3 regions of the Mesorhizobium sp. B2-4-1 genome follow, and region 2 is predicted to be linked to each of the others. Evidence: riboswitches for the same ligand, from Rfam matches in the RefSeq annotation. Region 2 holds a riboswitch; each other region holds the start of a gene.
The links. A riboswitch is a leader RNA that binds a small molecule or an ion and turns the genes downstream of it on or off. The one in region 2 is predicted to bind cobalamin.

Region 1 (4,030 bases), on a different contig from region 2:
GACCCAGAACCCGTTCTGGGCGCCGAACGCATCCACCACCGCGCCGGCGGCGAAAGAGCCCAGCGCCATGCCGATGCCGATTCCCGTTGTCACCCAGGTAATGCCCTCGGTCAGCATCGCTTCCGGCACATGCCGTTCGATCAGGCCGAATGCCGTGATGAAAGTCGGCGAGATCGCCACGCCGCTGATGAAGACGGTCAGCGCCAAAATCGGCACGCTGTCGGCGGTGAGCGGCAAAATCGTGCTGACTGCGATGATGGCGACCGCGACGGTCAGCTGGCGCTGTAGCGGCGTCTTGAGGTTGAGCGCGCCGACCACGATGCCCAACACGAACGATCCCAGCGCATAGACGCCGATCACCAGGCTTGCGGCACCGGCTTGGCCGAACTCCTTGGTGATCGCCACCGTGCTCACTTCCGTCGTCGCGAAGGTCGCGCCGATGAAGATCAGGGCGAAGGTGATGATCTGTACCGGCCGCAGGCGGATTGCCGAGCCAGTCGAACCATGGTCCACCGGCCGCACTTTCGGCTCCGTCGATCGCTGCAGGATGAATGCTATCGAGCCCAAAGCGAGAAACAACGTGCTCGCCAGCATGCCTGCTTCCGGAAACAGCGCCGCACTGAGGCCCACCGACAGCGACGCGCCGGCGATATAGACCAGTTCGTCGGCCGCCGATTCGAAGGCGAAGGCTGTGTTCATCTCCGGCCGGCCGCGAAAAAGCTCGGTCCAGCGCGCGCGCACCATTGCCGGCATGCTGGGCATGGCCGCTGCCAGCAGCGCCGACACGAACGATGTCCATACCGGCCAATCCTGGTTGGCCGACGCAATCAGCAGCAGGAATGCCAGCACGGAGATGATGGTGGTGGGCACGACGATCCATGTCTGGCCGAGGCGGTCGACCAGCCTGGAGATCTGCGGCGCCAGGAAAGCGTTGGCCAGCGCGAATGTCGCCGAGACGGCACCCGCCAGCCAGTATTCGCCACGCGTCTGCGACAGCATCGCCACGATGCCGATCGGCGCCATGGCGATCGGCAGGCGCGCCATGAAGCCTGCAGCGGCAAAGCCCTTGGCGCCAGGGGCTCGAAAGATCTCGGAATAGGGGTTCTGCATGGTCCGTTCCTCGACAAAAGGCGATTCGGAAATTACATACGACGCGTATGAATACTAAATAGATCATACGTCGCGTATGTCAATTGGCATACGTGACGTATGTGGATAAGGCCAGAAGAGATGCACAAGCCCCGCAGGGAAATGATCGCCGAAACGCGCGCCAAATTGATTGCCGCGGCCCGGCATGCGTTCGGAACGATTGGTTATGCCGAGGCATCGATGGATGATTTCACCGCATCGGCCGGGCTGACGCGCGGTGCGCTCTATCATCATTTCGGGGACAAGAAGGGGCTTTTGCAGGCGGTTATCGCCGAGATAGACGCCGAGATGGCGGCACGAGTGAATGAGGTTGCAGCGAAAGCACCGACCCGCTGGCAAAGCTTCGTCGACGAATGCACGAGCTACATCGAAATGGCGCTGGAGCCGGAAATCCAGCGCATCATGTTTCGGGACGGTCCGGCCGTGCTGGGGGATCCCGCGCAATGGCCGAACGCCAATGCCTGCGTCGCGTCGATGACCGATCACCTGACGACGCTGCAGGGCGACGGGGTGGTTGTCCCGGGCGTAGACCCCGAGACCGCGGCACGGCTGATCAACGGGGCGAGCAGCCAGGCGGCGCAGCGGATCGCCAATTCGAACGACCCGGAAGCGACGTCGAAGACCGTGGTGGCGGCATTCAAGCAACTGCTCGAAGGATTGTTGAGGAAGGATGCCGGAGCCGCCTGACGACGGCAGGCCGCCGGCAGCTCTGGGCATGCCGTATCGGCAATCAAATCAAGAGTTTGTCAGACTTTTCGCATGTTGCCGCCTTGAGGCGTGCGATCGTTGATTTGAGCGGAACTTCGCCCTGTCCGCAAAACGTCTCGCTCATGATCAGCTCGGGCAGCGGCAGCCGCCGCCCCCAGCCATGTGTTTCGAGGTCCGGTTTCGGCGCGAACTCCGAGACACGGCCGACACAGAGATAGGCCACCGGCGTCACATGCTCGGGAATCGACAGAAGGCCTTTCAACGCCTGCGCCTCGATAATGCTGACCCAGCCGACGCCGACGCCTTCGGCGCGCGCCGCCAGCCAGAAATTCTGCACCGCGCAGACCGTGCTGTAGAGATCCATCTCGGGATTGTGCCAGCGTCCCAGCGGCGAACCCTGTGAGCGTCGGCGGTCGCAGGTGATACAGATATTGAGCGCGCTTTCGCAGATGCCTTCCAGCTTGAGCTTGCGGTAGAGCGCCCGCCGCTCTTCCTCGATCGCCGGCAATTCCTGCTCGCGCGCCGCGAGGAACAGGTCGCGCACCTGTTCCCGTCGTTCGGTGCCACGAATGACGATGAAATTCCATGGCTGCATGAAGCCGACCGATGGCGCGTGATGGGCGGCAAGCAGCAGCCGCGCCAAGACCTCGTCGTCTACGGCCTCTGATGTAAAATGGCTGCGGACATCGCGCCGCGTGAACATGGCGCGGTAGACCGCATCGCGCGCCATCTGGTCGAATCCGTCACCCACGGGGATGGTCATATTGTCCGGCATCGCTTGTCCCCTTGCGATTGCAATCAACTGCCGTCCGCCTGACCATGCGGATGACGATGCCTGCCAGGCCGGTCTTCTGGCTCGGGATCAACCCGCATCCGGCGCCTTCCCGTCATCGACAGTGGCATTTACCGGCGCGGTCCCCCTTACAGCGTTGGGCACGCCACGGTATCAAACCGTGTTCCCGATTCTCCCGCTCGCGGCGGGCACCAGGCAGTGGCCGGGACTTTACGACGAAGCCCCTGCGCCGCCAATCCCCGCGGCGACGCGAATGGACGCAGGCGCGATTTTCCCCAGCCATCAGGCCGCAATGCATGGCCATCGCCGCGCCGGGGCACTAGATAGGGAGCATGGCCACTCGTCTCTACACCCATCCGATCTTCCTCGAGCACATCACGCCACCCGGCCATCCGGAGCGGCCGGACCGCTTGCGCGCCATTGAGCGCGTGCTCGACGACGAGGCTTTTGCCGCGCTCGACCGCCTCGAGGCGCCACAAGGCGATGAGGTCACCATTCTCTACGCGCATCCCGAGGATTTCGTCGAGCGGGTACGCGCCGCCATTCCCGAGACGGGCATCGCCCGCATCGATGCCGACACAACGGCCAGCCCGAAGAGCTGGCAGGCGGCGATCACCGCGATCGGAGCCGCCAACGCCGCCGTCGACGACGTCTTTGCCGGCAGGGCAGACAACGTTTTCGTCGCCGCCCGGCCGCCCGGCCATCATGCCGAGAAAGCGACCGCGATGGGCTTCTGCCTGTTCAACACGGCGGCCATCGCCGCACGTTATGCACAGCGCAAACACGATATCGAACGTGTCGCCATCGTCGACTGGGACGTGCATCACGGCAACGGCACGCAGGATGTTTTCTGGGACGATCCGTCCGTGCTTTATTGCTCGACGCACCAGATGCCGCTCTACCCCGGCACCGGAGCAAAGAACGAAACCGGCGCCGGCAACATCGTCAACGCGCCGCTTGCGCCGCAGACCGGCAGCGAGGCGTTCCGCGATGCCTTCCTGTCGCGCGTGCTGCCCTCGCTCGACAATTTTGCACCCGACCTGATCATTATTTCGGCCGGCTTCGATGCGCATCATCGCGACCCGCTGGCCGAGATCAACCTGACCGAGGATGATTTCGACTGGGCGACCGGCCAACTCATGCAGCGCGCGGCGCGCCACAGCGGCAACCGGCTCGTCAGCCTGCTCGAGGGCGGCTACGATCTGCAAGGATTGGCATTTTCGGTCGCCGCCCATGTCGGGCGACTGATGAAAGGATGAATGATGGCTGGTGAAACCAACGAAGACGTCAAGGCGATGAGCTTCGAACAGGCTCTCGACGCGCTGGAGAAGATCGTCGATGATCTGGAGCGTGGCGATGTGCCGCTCGACCAGTCCATTA
Region 2 (4,030 bases):
GGCGCGAGCGGCGGTCGTCGTCAGCCGTCCAGGCGCGGTCGTAGTAATGATTGACGCGCGGACCAACGGCCTGGAGCAAAAGCCGCATCGGCTTGCCGCCGACCTCGACGAAGCCTTTCACCCGCAGCACGTTCTCCTGTTCGGCGGCGGTGGCGACGCGCTTTGCCAGGTCGTCCGGGTTGGCGATCGAGGGGATGTCGACGATGAACGTATCGAAGTCGTCGTGCTCGTGGTCGAAGGCGCCGTCATGATGGGACTTGCGGTTCTCGATGTCGTCCTCGACGGCGAGGCCTAGCCCGAGCAGCACGGACGGATCGACCTTGCCATGAGCCGTCGGCACGACCTTCACGGCGCGGGCGGAGTGTTCGCCAATGATGGCGTTGGCGCGAGCCGAACCTGCGGCATCCATCAGGTCGCTCTTCGACAGGATGATGAGGTCGGCGCAGGCGATCTGGTCCTCGAACACCTCCTCGACGGGGTCGTCATGGTCCAGTGTCTGGTCCTGCGCGCGTTGCGCCTGCAGGGCGTCCATGTCGTTGGCGACGCGCCCCTCGGCGAGTGCCGGACCGTCGACCACGGCGATCACGCCGTCGACTGTCACCCGGCTCTTCACCGTCGGCCACTGGAAGGCCTGGACCAGCGGCTTGGGCAGAGCCAAACCTGAGGTTTCGATCAGGATGTGGTCGACTTTCGGCGTCAGCGACAGGATCTGGTCGAGCGCCGGGACGAAATCGTCGGCGACGGTGCAGCAGATGCAGCCATTGGCCAGTTCGACGATGTTTTCCTCCGGGCAGGTGTCGATGCCGCAGCCCTTGAGTATCTCGCCGTCGATGCCGATGTCGCCGAATTCGTTGACGATGATGGCGATACGCTTGCCGCCCGCGTTTTCCAGGAGATGGCGGACCAGCGTGGTCTTGCCGGCACCCAGGAAGCCGGTGACGACGGTACAGGGGACGCGGGAGAGAGTGGCGGCGGAAACTGCGGCGGTCATGATCAGTCCTTCAGCATGTCGAGGGGAGGAATGCGGGCGACGAGGCCGCGCTTGAGGGAATCCGGACGGCCGCGCCACGGAATGAGGCCGTTGGTCGAAGCGGCGAAGAGTTTCGCGCCGGTGACGAGATCGGCGCCGCTGGCGATGTTCAGGTCGCCGAAGACATAACTCCAGCAGCCGTCGCGAAGAATCGCGGCACTGAGACGGCGCTTGCAGTTGCCGAGGCATTCGACGGTGCGGACACGGACATTGTCGGCCGTTGCGGCTTGGCGCGTATCTTGAGCCAAAACTTCGCCGGCGCGGGGATGGGCATCGGAACCGGTCTCGTCGCGGCAGGAAGCGCAGATGATGACAGTGACGCCGGCCAAGGCGTCGCTATCGCCAGACAAGTCGCTATCGCCAGACAAAATGTCCGCTGTTTCAGCCGGGAAACTGCTGTCGCGTTCCAAATCGGGCTCCTTGCCCGGAAAACCCGCCGGGCGATCGGATTCTTATGTCTCAGACGGCAGGTCTCCTGGCTCGCGGGTCATCGCCTTCGTGCCGCCTTCCCGGGACCGTCCCAGTGGTTTTCGGCCTTGGCTCGTCGCTTACAGTTGCGGGGACAGCCGCGGATTTGAAATCGAGATTTCGCACCGCATTCCCTCTTGGCTCCTCCCTTTGCCGAGAGGAGACCGTCTGGAATGGATTTAGGCTCTTGCAGGCGGCGGTGTCAACGCGCGTCTACGACACGGCAATGTCGGCGAGCGGCTGCCCAAGGTCGCCGGCGGGCGTAACCTCGATCCGTTCGAGGCCGAGCCAGCCCTGCATCTGCGTCAATTCCTGGAAGAGTTGCGCGGCGGTTTCAGGCGGCGCGCCGGGCTCGGCATAGGCCGCGTGGACGCGTAGCACGCTGGCCGGCCGGTCGGCCTTGAGGTCGACGCGCGCCACGATCCTGTCGCCGAGCAGGAACGGCAGGACGTAATAGCCGTATTGCCGTTTTTCGGCAGGGGTGTAGATTTCTATGCGGTAGTGGAAATCGAACAGCCGCTCCGTGCGCGAGCGCTCGAAAACGACCGGATCGAACGGCGCCAGCAAGGCGCGGGCCTCGATTTTTCGTGGAATACGGGCCTCCTTATGGAGGTAAGCCGGTTTGTTCCAGCCCTCGACACGCACCGGCACCAGCTCGCCTGTTTCAACCAGCTCCTCCAGCCGGCCCTTCATGTCGGCCGGCGACAGGCGGAAATAGTCGCGCAGGTCGCTTGCTGTCGCGACGCCATGAGCGCGGGCGGATATCCGCAGCAATTCCCGATGCGCGTCCTCGGCTGACGGCACCGGCAGATCGAGGATCGCCTGCGGCAGCACGCGCTCGGGCAGATCGTAGAAGCGTTCGAAGCCACGGCGGTGCGCGGTGGTGATGCGTCCTGCCCAGAACAGCCATTCGAAGGCATGCTTGGCGTGGCTCCAGCCCCACCAGCCGCCGGATCCTTTCTGGCCTTCGAGCGCGGAAGCGGCGATCGGGCCGCGCTCCGCGACCTCGCGGTAGATCTCTTCTATATAGGCGGCGTGCTCACGGCCCCATTTGGCCAGGCCCAGATACATTTCATCGCCACGCTCGGCGCGCTGCATGCGCCAACGCATCAACGGATAGGTCTCGACCGGCAGGAAGGAAGCCTCGTGCGCCCAGTATTCGAAAACCGTGCGCTTGCGCGTGACGGCGGCGTTGTCGAGCAAGGCGAACGGGTAGGGACCAAGGCGCGAATAGAGCGGCATGTAATGAGCGCGCACCACCGCGCTGACGGAATCGATCTGCAGCAGGCCGGTACGCGAGAGCACGCGGGCGAAGTGGCGTCGGTCGGGCGTGCCGGCGGGGCGGGGATCAGTGAACCCTTGGGCGGCGAGCGCGATACGCCGGGCCGTGGCAAGCGAGATCTTTTCCTTCATTCGGATGCGACTCTGATGGCTTGTTGAGCGTCGTTCGGACAGTTGATTCCGGCCATGCTAGCAGGGTTTTGGCGGCAACTCTGTCAGGAGAGAAAAGTGGAGTAAAAAGCGAAGGAAATCAGACAGGAGCGGATCGGACCAGTTTCTTCCCTTATGCCGTCCAGGCCAGTGTTTTGAACAAGGTTTGACTTGCTTCGCCGGAAGCGCTGCGCTAACCCTCGCCGCGTTGCAGCAAAGGCCCCTTAAAACGGTTCAGCGGTTAAACTGTCACGCTTCCGAAATGGGGTCTGGTGCTGTAATCAAAATGGATTGGCGCCAACGGAAAGCCGCAGCATGAACGCACTTCTCAGTTCGTACCTGCCCATCGTCCTGTTTATCGCAGTGGCGGCGGCTGTCGGCGTCGCGCTTATCGTGGCGCCGTTCCTGGTGGCCTACCGCAATCCCGACCCGGAAAAGCTTTCCGCCTACGAATGCGGGTTCAACTCGTTCGATGACGCCCGTATGAAGTTCGACATCCGCTTCTACCTGGTGTCGATCCTGTTCATCATCTTCGACCTGGAAGTGGCCTTCCTGTTTCCGTGGGCGGTGTCGTTCTCGAAAATCGGCATGCTCGGTTTCTGGTCGATGATGGTGTTTTTGGCGGTGCTGACCATCGGCTTTGCCTATGAATGGAAAAAAGGAGCGCTCGAATGGGATTGAGCGACAGTTCCGGCACGCTCGTCGCGCCGAAGCCCAAGGGTCTGATCGATCCCAATACCGGCAGGCCGGTTGGGTCCGATGATCCGTTCTTCCTCGAAATCAACAACGAACTCGCCGACAAGGGCTTTCTCGTCACCTCGACCGAGGCGCTGATCACCTGGGCGCGCAGCGGCTCGCTGATGTTCATGACCTTCGGCCTCGCCTGCTGCGCCGTCGAGATGATCCACACCTCGATGCCGCGTTACGATTCGGAGCGGTTCGGTGTTGCTCCTCGCGCGTCTCCGCGCCAGTCCGACATCATGATCGTTGCCGGCACGCTGACCAACAAGATGGCCCCGGCGCTGCGCAAGGTGTACGACCAGATGCCGGAGCCGCGCTACGTCATCTCGATGGGCTCCTGCGCCAATGGCGGCGGCTATT
Region 3 (4,030 bases), on a different contig from region 2:
CGCGCATTGTCCGGGCTGTCGGCCAGCGGCTTTTCCGTCAACAGATGACAGCCATGGGCAAAGGCCGAATTCGCCACGGCGCGACGGGCGGCAGGCACGACCACGTCGAACACCGCATCGGGTCTGGTCTGGGAGAGAACGACGTCGAGATCGGTCCCGATCGCGACCCCGGCGAGGTCGTATTCGCGTGCCCGCTGGCGCGCCCTGTCGGCGTCGAGGTCGACGAGACCGACGATCTTGACGGCAGGGGATTGGCTGATGGCCTCGAGCCAGGTTTTGCTCATGGCTCCGCACCCGACCAGGACGACGTGCATCATCCAGCGCTCCTCCGGCCAACCCCTCCTGGCTGGCACCCACGGCAGTCCGTAAATGACTTCCGTAAACGTTTACGATGACACACCCGATGGCATATATTGTCAATCGGATTTGTACCGTCGGCTCTGAAACGCCTTGGCCGCACGACCGGCTGGTGCTAGCCAGAAGCAGGAGGGGGAGGTCTTGGCGTCCAGCATTCACGATCTTGCGCGGCACCTGAACATTTCGATCGGTACAGTCTCGCGCGCGCTTAACGGGCGCGCCGACGTGAACGCCGAGACACGCCAGCGCGTGCTCGAGGCGGCCCGGAAGCTCAATTATTCACCGAACCACTCGGGCAGGAACCTACGCCGCGGCACCACCCATGCCGTGGCTTTCATGCTGCAGCCGCATCCGGGCGACCAGCAGTATGGCGAGCCGTTCTTCATTCCGTTCCTCACCGGACTGCAAGCGACATTGGCCGAGTGCGGGCTGGACCTGATCATCGTCATGGGCGCGCCGGCGGATTATCAACAGGAGCGGCTGCGCCGCGTCGTCGAGACGCGTCGTGCCGATGCCGTCGTACTGGCCTGGACGCGGCGCGAGGACGATCGCATCGACTATCTGAGCAAGGCCGGCTTTCCCTTCGCGACGCTCGGCCGAAGCCGGTCCGGCGACGACAGCTATCCCTCTCTGGATCTGGATTTCGAGAAGGCGGGCGCCGATGCGGTCGACCGGCTGGTTGCGCGTGGCCACCGCCGCATCGCCGCCATCCGGCCGTCGCTTGACCTGAATTTCGGTTATCTGTTTCTGGAGGGTTATTGCAAGGCGCTGCGGCGGCACGGCATCGAAGTCGATCCCGGCCTGATTGTGGACGGTTTTATCAACGAAGCCGGTGGCTACGCGGTGACACCGCAAGTCATGCGGTCGAAGGATCCGCCGACCGCGATTATCTTCAACAACGACTCGATGGCGCTCGGCGGCTGCAAAGCGCTCGCCGAAATGGGGATCAAGCCCGGGCAGGATGTCGCGGTGATCGTCATCGTCGACACGCCGCTCTGCCGTTATTTCTCGCCGGCGCTGACCGGCTTTCGTCCGAGCCTTGACCCGATGGGGCGGCGGCTCGGCGAAATCCTGCTCGCCTCGCTCCCGGCTTTCGCCGGCGCGAAAGGGCCAGAGATCATTCGCGAGGTCTGGCCGCTGGAACTGGTGGCGCGCGATAGTGATTGACCACACGTTTGTATCGTTATAACAGAACATGCATCGACCTTGCCTCGACGCTGCCTGCATCCTAGGCTGCGACTCGTGATGGTCCCCGCGCCGCAAGGCGAGGGGTGAAAAGGGAACATGGTGAGGCCCGATTTTCGGGTCGAAGCCATGGCTGCCCCCGCAACTGTAAGCGGCGAGCAAAATCCGAGAAGCCACTGGCCGGCAAGGCTGGGAAGGCAGGATGGCGCAACGACCCGCGAGCCAGGAGACCTGCCATCTGCATGGGTTGACCGGACGGGGTGTGCCGGGAGGAGACGCGGGGTTCGGTCTTGTCGACCGGTTCAAGCCAGCTTCCTTCCGTCGCCATTTTTGAAAGTGACGGAAGTTGGACGGCTCCATCGATCGCATTCACTGCATTCCCATGCATCGCATCATCGTGTGCACGCTTTGCCGCGATATCGCCACCGAGGTGAATTCAGGCCAGCGTCCGGCAGGATTGGCAAGCAAGACGCTGGCCCGTATTCCGGCAGGCCCTGCAAGGAATTGCCCATGACCGCGCCGCTTCTCGAGGCCCGCGACCTGGCCGCGGCGGCGGATGGCCTGCATCTGGTGCATCCGGTCAGCCTTTCGGTGGCGGCGGGCGACCGTCTCGCCATCATCGGTCCCAACGGCGCCGGCAAGACGACATTGCTGCGCATGCTGTCGGGCATGCTGCGGCCGAGTTCGGGCGAAGTGAAGCTCACCGGGCGCCTGCTGGACAGGATTTCGACCGCCGAGCGGGCGCTGCACATCGCCGTCGTCGGCCAGACCGATCAACCGGATCCACGGCTGGCGGTGATCGATTATGTCGAGCTCGGCCGGGTTCCGCATACCGGCCGCAGGCACAGGAGCGAGGAACGCGACATTGTCGTCGAGGCGCTGCGCCGGACCGGGCTGTTGCCGCTGCTTGGCCGCACCATCGGCTCGCTGTCGGGCGGCGAGCGCCAGCGCGCCCAGCTTGCCCGCGCCATCGCACAGGAGCCGAAGATCCTGTTCCTCGACGAGCCGACCAACCATCTCGACCCGCGGGCGCGCAGCGAGTTGCTCGAACTGGTTGCAGGCCTCGGCATGACCGTGATCGCGGTGCTGCACGATCTGGCGCTGGTGACGCCTTTCGCCACCAGGGTCGCGGTGATGGGCCATGGCCGGTTGCATGTGCTGGCGCCGCCACGCGAAGCACTCACTCAGCAGCTGATCCGCGAGATCTTCGGTGTCGACGTCTTTAGGTTGCGCCACCCGACGGAGGACCGCGAGCTGACGGTGTTCGAGGTTCCGAACCGTGCCGCGCCATCTTCGTGAGCGCAGATCCAATTCCCGTGCAACGAAGGAGCAACATCCGTGAAACGCCTTGCCGTATCTCTTGCCTTCTCCCTGCTGGCCTCTACGGCCTTCGCCTTTCCGGTGACGGTCGACAGCTGCGGCAAGTCGCTGACCTTCGACGCGCCTCCAAAGCGCGCTGTCATTCACGATCTCAACATGGCCGAGATGGCCTTCGCCCTGAAGCTGCAGCCGTCGATCGTCGGCCTGACCGGCATCACCGGATGGTACAAGGTCGGCCCCGAATTCAAGGCCGAGCAAGGCTCGATCCCGGAACTGGCGCCCAAATATCCGACGCTGGAAAACCTGGTCGCTGTCGAGCCCGACTTCTTCTTCGCCGGCTGGTATTACGGCATGAAGCCGGGCGGCGAGGTGACGCCCGATACGCTGGCGCCACACGGCATCAAGACCCTGGTGCTGACGGAAAGCTGCGTCCATCTCGACAAGAACCGGCCTGCCGCTTCGATGGACCTGCTCTATGGCGATGTCGAGAAGCTGGGCAAGATCTTCGGCAAGGAGGCCGAAGCGGATAAGCTCGTCTCCGGCTGGAAGGCGCAGCTCGCCGAAATCGCCGCAAAGGTCGGCGACCGCAGGGGAACGCGCGTCTTCCTCTATGATTCCGGCGAGGACAAGCCGTTCACATCAGGCAAGTTCGCCATTCCCAACGCCATGATTTCCGCGGCCGGCGGCGACAACATCATGGCCGACATGGACACCAGCTGGGGCAACACGGATTGGGAGACGGTGGCCTCGCGCAATCCGCAATTCCTCATCCTGCTCGACTATCAGGATGGCGGCGGCTACCGGAAGCTGCTCGATTTCCTGAAAGCGCATCCGGCAATGAAGGAGATAGACGCGGTCAAGAACGAACGCTTCGTGGCGCTTCGCTATGCCGAACTGACACCCGGACCGGCCAACATCGAAGCGATCGGCAAGATCGCCAGGGCGATGCATCCGGAAGCATTTTAACCGGGAAGATGACTTTGCGGCACAAGGCATTCGTATTGGCCATGATGGCGGCCGCGTCGGCTATGGCCGCGCTCGCGCTGCTATCGATCGCCTATGGTTCGACGATGATCCCGCTGGGCGACGTCGTTGCAGCACTTGGCCATGCGATCGGATTGAAGGGGCATGACGTGTCCGGCCCGGTCGGCAGGATCGTCGTCGACCT

Region 1: another riboswitch for cobalamin. It lies ahead of bluB (5,6-dimethylbenzimidazole synthase); the one in region 2 lies ahead of FJ949_RS10000 (DUF1636 family protein).
Region 3: another riboswitch for cobalamin. It lies ahead of FJ949_RS06435 (ABC transporter ATP-binding protein); the one in region 2 lies ahead of FJ949_RS10000 (DUF1636 family protein).

What each region holds. Positions count from the first base shown of each region.
Region 1 is NZ_VFVN01000006.1:414,627-418,656, forward strand. It holds gene FJ949_RS18440 (MFS transporter) at 1-1,110, opposite strand, end outside; gene FJ949_RS18445 (TetR/AcrR family transcriptional regulator) at 1,231-1,836, shown strand; gene bluB (5,6-dimethylbenzimidazole synthase) at 1,880-2,632, opposite strand; cobalamin riboswitch at 2,681-2,861, opposite strand; gene FJ949_RS18455 (histone deacetylase family protein) at 2,983-3,909, shown strand; gene FJ949_RS18460 (exodeoxyribonuclease VII small subunit) at 3,913-4,030, shown strand, end outside.
Region 2 is NZ_VFVN01000003.1:298,520-302,549, forward strand. It holds gene cobW (cobalamin biosynthesis protein CobW) at 1-991, opposite strand, end outside; gene FJ949_RS10000 (DUF1636 family protein) at 994-1,440, opposite strand; cobalamin riboswitch at 1,478-1,682, opposite strand; gene FJ949_RS10005 (winged helix-turn-helix domain-containing protein) at 1,712-2,911, opposite strand; gene FJ949_RS10010 (NADH-quinone oxidoreductase subunit A) at 3,245-3,610, shown strand; gene FJ949_RS10015 (NADH-quinone oxidoreductase subunit B) at 3,601-4,030, shown strand, end outside.
Region 3 is NZ_VFVN01000002.1:373,211-377,240, reverse strand. It holds gene FJ949_RS06445 (Gfo/Idh/MocA family oxidoreductase) at 1-317, opposite strand, end outside; gene FJ949_RS06440 (LacI family DNA-binding transcriptional regulator) at 499-1,524, shown strand; cobalamin riboswitch at 1,587-1,796, shown strand; gene FJ949_RS06435 (ABC transporter ATP-binding protein) at 2,053-2,841, shown strand; gene FJ949_RS06430 (ABC transporter substrate-binding protein) at 2,881-3,828, shown strand; gene FJ949_RS06425 (iron ABC transporter permease) at 3,837-4,030, shown strand, end outside.